Regions from separate parts of the Limnobaculum zhutongyuii genome, predicted to be linked through region 3. Evidence: predicted binding sites of a transcription regulator. Region 3 holds the regulator's gene; each other region holds the start of a gene.
What was found. Region 3 encodes CRP, which controls carbon source genes, mostly activating them, when cyclic AMP is high. Its sites were predicted from a motif close to ATGTGANNNNNNTCACAT; they were not measured.

Region 1 (2,275 bases), 870 kb from region 3:
CGACGTAGCAGACGGTCAGCTTCCGCATAGGTTTTCTTCCAGTCGATACGGCCAATGGCATTAACGAATTCCCGACCAAGAAAGATATTTTCAGCAATACTCAGCTGTGGAATCAGGTTTAATTCCTGATGAATAATACCGATTCCCGCCTCCTGAGAGGCTTTAGGACCGCTAAAGGCTACGTCTTTACCAAGGTATTCGATAGTTCCGGCATCTTTAGTGTAAATACCCGTCAGTACTTTCATCAGTGTCGATTTACCGGCACCGTTTTCGCCCAGCAATGCCATGACTTTGCCGGGATAAACGCTAAGGCTGGCACCAGATAACGCCTTCACACCGGGGAAGGATTTATCAATGCCGTTTAGTTTAAGCAGAGGTTGCATAGGAGTACCTCAGAACACAACGCCGGAGCACAAAATAATATTGGCGTAAGGGGAACATTCACCCGTACGGACAATGGCCCGGCTGCTATGGGATAAAGCCTTAAACTGTTCATGGGTAACATACTCCAGCGCAATAACATTGCCCTGACACTGTTCCAGTTGTTTAAGACGGGTCAGCAACTCTTGATGAATATGCTGGTTTTTTTCTTTGATTTCACTGGCAATAATCGCTTTTTCAACCTGCATTTCATCCGTTACGGTATCAAATACCTGCAAGAATGAAGGCACTCCAAGCGTTAGTGCTAAATCAATACGCTCAACGGATGCAGGAATGGGTAAACCCGCATCGCCGATAGTCAGCGTATCGGTATGCCCTAACTGCGAAATCACGGAAGAGAGCATGGAGTTAAGCAGCTTACCTTTTTTCATTTATCCCACCTTCTGTTGAACTGATTTGGCGGTTTTACCGTCATCGAAACGTTTCGTTGTTATCGGGAGTATTAGAAAATTCGTCGGGGAAAGCAAAAGGATTTTGGAAAAATTGTGACCTTCATCGAAACGTTTCGATTTATAGCCAATGCCCACTGTGGCTGAAACGGTTAAGTCTAAATTGCGTTATTTCACCCCAAAGTCAGGGTTACCAGAAGTATAGTTGGATAATTTATGTTCAGGACTTAAAAAAGAGTGGTGGGGTCTATTACAGGGTTTATTACACGAAAGATTCGAAAAAAAGTACCATCCGGCTACGCAGGAGGAGAAGCTTTGCCGGATGGTACAAACGGGTAATCAAGGAGTTATTTTGTTAGCTGTCTTATTATAATTTTCAGGCAGTGAGAGACTCTGCAACCACTATCGGTTTGAGTTGCTCATCGATAACAAACTCAGCGTCTGTTTTTGCCCTAATCTCTTCTACCGATACTTCCGGCGCATGCTCAGTGAGCACCAACTGACCATCTTTGAAGCGAAATACCGCCAGTTCGGTAACTATCATCGATACACAGTTTTCTGCGGTTAGCGGCAATGCACACTGTTTAAGAATTTTCGCTGTACCGTTTTTAGCGTTGTGTTCCATGGCAACAATCACTTTGCGCGCTCCGGTGACTAAGTCCATAGCGCCGCCCATACCGGGTACCATCTTGCCCGGTATCATCCAGTTCGCCAGATTGCCTTTTTGATCGACTTCCAGCCCCCCCAAAACACAGGCGTCCACATGACCACCGCGGATCAGGGCAAAAGAAAAAGAGCTGTCAAACGTCGAGCCTCCGGAAATAATGCCGCACGGTTGCCCTCCCGCATTGGCCAAATCAGGGTCAGGATTTGCTTCATCCACCGGGCAGATACCTAAAAAACCGTTTTCCGATTGCAGAACAATATCCACATCATCAGGCAGATAATGGGCCACCAGCGTGGGTAAACCGATACCCAGATTCACAATGTCACCGTCTTTTAGCTCTTGCGCCACGCGACGGGCAATAAACTCTTTTGGACTCATGACTCATCTCCTTTTATCAGGCCGCTGACTAACATACCGGGCGTCATCACCATATCCGGGTCGAGATCGCCAACGTTAACCAGCTCCTCTACCTCAGCAAACACCTGCTCTGCCGCCAGCGCAATAATCGGATTAAAGTTTCTGGCGGAGCGTCGATAGTAGAGGTTACCCGCGGTATCGCCGCGTTTAGCATGAATAACCGCCAGATCGGCTTTCAACGGCATCTCCAATAGATAGTCACGACCGTCAATGGTCATACGCTGCTTACCCTGCTCCACGACAGTTCCAACCCCGGTTGGCGTCAGAAAACCACCTAATCCGGAACCGCCAGCCCGAATACGCTCCACCAGCGTTCCCTGTGGTACCAGTTCGACCTCCATCTCCCCTGCCATCATTTGAC
Region 2 (2,275 bases), 200 kb from region 3:
ACCAATATTTCCCAGCGTGGAAGCTTCAACCGGTCCGGCTAATACCGTCAGTTGGCAAACATCGGCGCAAAGTTGGTTCAGGAAGGCGTTCTGACAGCCGCCACCCACGATATGCAGTTGCTTAATCGGCTGCCCCTGTAAGGCAGAAAGCTCCAGCATCACCTGACGGTAGAGCATGGCCAGACTGTCAAAAATACAGCGAGCCAATTCTTCCGGCACTTGTGGCACCGGTTGCTGATGTTCAGCGCAGGCCTGACGGATCTCTTCCACCATGGAGGAAGGATTGATAAACCGCTCATCATTGGGATTAATCAGGCTGGTAAAAGGCGGCAGCTTCTCTGTTTTAGCAATCAGCTGCGGTAGGTCGGTTATCTTCAGCTCACAGCAGATGCGCTGCAACAGCCACAGACCCATAATATTTTTTAACACACGGTAAGTACCGTTAATGCCGCCTTCGTTGGTGATATTAGCGGCCATCGCCTTCAGGTCATTAAACGGATTGACGCTTTCAATTCCCATCAGCGACCAGGTTCCTGAACTCAGGTAGGCACAATGGTGTCCGGTTAACGGCGCGGCAATCACCGCGCTGGCGGTATCATGGGTGGCAACAGAAACCACCGGAACCGAACGGCCTGACGGCGCCTGCCACTCACCAATTGGCGTTCCCGGCTGGGATGGTTTAGTCAGCCATTGAGCGGGAATGCCCAGATAATCCAGCAGCTCCTTATCCCAGTCACCGCTGCTCAAGTTGAGCATTTGCGTGGTGCTGGCATTGGTATATTCATGGTTAATTTTGCCGGTGAGGCGATAGTGCAAATAGTCAGGTATCAGCAGCAAATGCTTAACCTGCTCAATCAATTCCGGCTGTTGCTCGCTGAAGGCTTTCAGTTGATACAACGTATTAAAGGGCAAAAACTGAATACCGGTTTTCCAGTACAGGTTTTTCTGGCCCAGTTCGTTCATCACTCGGGTCATCACGCCATCGGTACGATGATCCCGATAGGCATACGGCAACCCAACGCGTTCGCCACGCTTATCCAACAAAACGTAATCAACGCCCCAGGTATCAATACCGATACTGGCGATCCGCACACCATTATTATCAATGGTGGTCAGTCCGGTGAGAATTTCGCGCTCAAGCGCCGCCAGATCCCAGGTATCATGACCGTCCACCGGCGTCAGACAATTAGTAAACCGATGGATCTCTTTAAGCGTTAAGCGTTGAGTTGAAGCACTCCAGGTTGCCAGCATCACCCGCCCACTGGATGCGCCTAAATCAATGGCGACAATATTGCGTACGCTCATAGTAACCTTCCCCTTATTCATCTATAGCGGGAAGTCTACGGAGAGTAAGTCGCCTCTACCTTCGGGCCACTGCCATGCCACCAGCAGGTTTGGCAAAATAACAAAGACTGATGTGAAACCGATCACAAAATGGCAAAACCGCACTGAATTATCGGGCCAAAAATGTAATGTGACCTTCTGCACAAACTAATCAATAAACTCGTCAATCTTAAAAAAATGGTCATTTTTGGCCGATGTCACGTCTGATTTCTAAGGCGAAGCGCCCCGATCTTCCTCTAAGCTTTGAGCTACACGATGTTGAAAGGAGTCACAAAAATGACCTTACTAAAAAGTGATGGCTTTTTTGCATCCGATGCCTCAACGGTTGCAATTGAGAACCGGGCACCACAATGTGTTTTTCCTGAACACAGCCATGATTTCTATGAAATCGTTCTTGTGGAGCACGGTTCCGGCGTGCATATCTTTAACGACACTCCCTATGCACTATGCAGCGGCACCGTTTGCTTTGTTCGCGACAGAGATCATCATCAGTTTGAAAACGTGGATAACCTGCATTTAACCAATGTGCTGTACCGTTCACCGAAGAATTTTCGTTTTCTGACGGATATCGAAGCCTGGTTACCCGGTTCTCATGCCCAGCAGCAATCACACTGGCAAATCAACTCATCTGCATTAAAAAAAGCGAAAAACTGCATTGATTGTCTGCAAACGAGTACCAACAGCAGCGAACTGGAAGATATTGCGTCCAGCGAAGGTTTATTCTTACAACTGTTGATGTTGCTACGTCAAAGCTGCTTCGAAACCGCCAGACAAGACAGTCGGGAAGCCTGCGTTGGCGCACTGCTTAACTGGCTACGCAATAACTACAATGAAGAGGTGAACTGGGAAGAGCTGGCAGAGCGTTTTTCGCTGGCCCTGCGCACCATGCACCGTCAGGTGAAACAGGCCACCGGTATGACGCCACAGCGCT
Region 3 (2,275 bases):
GCGGCATCGTCACCGCAAAACATAATGTTGCCCGGCATGTCGATTTGCTGGTTGGAGTCGTTCCTATCGTTAACCTGGAGTGGATACAAAAGCTGATCCGCGACACCGTGGAACGAGAACACTCCCGGGAAGCGGTACTGGATTCTGTTGTGCGTTCAATGGACGACTACATCAATTACATCACCCCACAGTTTTCCCGGACGCATATCAACTTCCAACGCGTCCCCACCGTTGATACCTCTGACCCGTTTTCTGCGAAAAGTATTCCAACTATGGACGAAAGTCTGGTCGTTATTCACTTCAGGGGGCTGACAGGAATTGATTTTCCCTATTTACTGGTCATGTTACAGGGATCGTTTATCTCCCAAACAAACACTTTAGTGATTCCAGGAGGGAAGTTGGGGCTGGCTATGGAGTTAATTATCACACCATTAATACAACAATTATTAGAAGGCAGAATATTAGAATAGGGAAATGAGGATAAAACAGGCGAATAACCCGAATCAGCGCCGCTTAACCCTCATTTTAGTAAGACAACACGAGACTCTTGGCTCAACCTGTGTTAAAACCATAGTGTGGGTATAACAGATAAATTAGAGTTTGCTCAGGCTGATGCAATACTAACCCACAAACACCTCTATATTCTTTTTTACATCAGCTATAATAGCGCTCACCTGGCAAGTTATATGCTTCGGGGCGGGTAAGATTTTCGGCAAGCTTCTCGCTTTGCTGTGTTAGGCAGTGACTACAAAGAGGATAACAACAAATGGTTCTCGGCAAACCGCAAACAGACCCTACTCTCGAATGGTTTTTATCTCATTGTCATATTCATAAATATCCATCCAAGAGCACACTTATTCACCAAGGTGAAAAAGCAGAAACTCTTTACTATATTGTAAAGGGTGCCGTAGCCGTTCTGATTAAGGATGAAGAAGGTAAAGAGATGATCCTCTCCTATCTCAATCAGGGGGATTTCATCGGAGAACTTGGCCTGTTTGAAGAAGGTCAGGAGCGCAGTGCCTGGGTCAGGGCAAAAACAGCATGTGAAGTTGCTGAAATTTCCTATAAGAAGTTTCGCCAGCTGATTCAAGTTAACCCAGATATTTTAATGCGTTTATCTGCTCAGATGGCCAGCCGCTTACAGGTTACCTCTGAGAAAGTAGGAAGCCTTGCCTTCCTTGATGTTACGGGCCGTATCGCACAGACATTACTCAACCTGGCTAAACAGCCGGATGCAATGACTCATCCAGACGGAATGCAAATTAAGATCACCCGTCAGGAAATTGGTCAAATTGTTGGATGTTCCCGTGAAACGGTAGGACGTATTTTAAAAATGCTGGAAGATCAAAACCTGATCTCCGCTCATGGAAAGACTATCGTTGTCTACGGGACTCGTTAAATAATAAAGAGAAGCGGATAGGTTTACGGCCTCCAAATGCCATATCCGCTTTCTTTTCCCGGGGAGGCCTATGTGGCGACGAGTCATTTATCATCCAGAAGTCAATTATGCTCTGCGCCAAACTTTAGTTCTCTGTTTGCCTGTCTTGCTGTTTTGGCTACTCGACGATCTGGCAACCGGCTTTTTACTCTCCCTTGTTCCTGCCTGCTGCAGTATTGGTGGTCTCGACACTCCCCATAAACACTTTTTCAAACGGCTGGCTATTGGTGGCTCACTGTTTGTTATTAGCAGTGTATTGTTACAGTTTCTGCTGCTGTGGTCAGTTCCGCTGCCGTTCTGCATGCTTATTCTGACCCTCCTGTTTGGTGTAACGGCGGAAATCAGTCCGCTTTATGGACGATTAATGCCTGCGGCATTAGTGACCGCCATTTTTACGCTCAGTATGGCGGGGAATTTACCTATCTGGCGAGTAGCCATATTATTTGCCATTGGCACGTTCTGGTATGGTTTATTTATCCACCTGTGGTTTCGGCTCTGGCAAGAACAACCCATGCGAGAATCACTTAGCCTGCTTTTTCGTCAGTTAGCTTACTATTTTGAAGAGAAATACAGCTTATTAACCCAACATACCGATCCTGAAAAAGCACTCCCTCCCCTACTGTTACGCCAACAGAAAGTGATGGATATCATCACGTTGATTTATCAGCAAATCTATATGATTCCCAATCTGAAGCACCCTCGTCATCGGCGATTAATTCAGGCGTTTCAGGTGGCTCTCGATTTGCAGGAGCACATTACCGTCAGCCTGCACCAGCCTGCGGAAGTACAAAAGCTGGTTGAGCAAAGTCAGGCCGAAGCTATTATTCGTCATAATGC

Region 1: the regulator CRP is predicted to act here: its motif matches at 925-942, upstream of rbsD (D-ribose pyranase).
Region 2: the regulator CRP is predicted to act here: its motif matches at 1,416-1,433, upstream of rhaB (rhamnulokinase).

Annotation. Positions count from the first base shown of each region.
Region 1 is NZ_CP034752.1:405,429-407,703, reverse strand. It holds gene rbsA (ribose ABC transporter ATP-binding protein RbsA) at 1-383, opposite strand, end outside; gene rbsD (D-ribose pyranase) at 393-812, opposite strand; gene EKN56_RS01470 (3-oxoacid CoA-transferase subunit B) at 1,207-1,875, opposite strand; gene atoD (acetate CoA-transferase subunit alpha) at 1,872-2,275, opposite strand, start outside.
Region 2 is NZ_CP034752.1:4,370,150-4,372,424, forward strand. It holds gene rhaB (rhamnulokinase) at 1-1,305, opposite strand, end outside; gene rhaS (HTH-type transcriptional activator RhaS) at 1,621-2,275, shown strand, end outside.
Region 3 is NZ_CP034752.1:4,167,755-4,170,029, forward strand. It holds gene EKN56_RS18675 (phosphoribulokinase) at 1-470, shown strand, start outside; gene crp (cAMP-activated global transcriptional regulator CRP) at 767-1,399, shown strand; gene EKN56_RS18685 (YccS/YhfK family putative transporter) at 1,470-2,275, shown strand, end outside.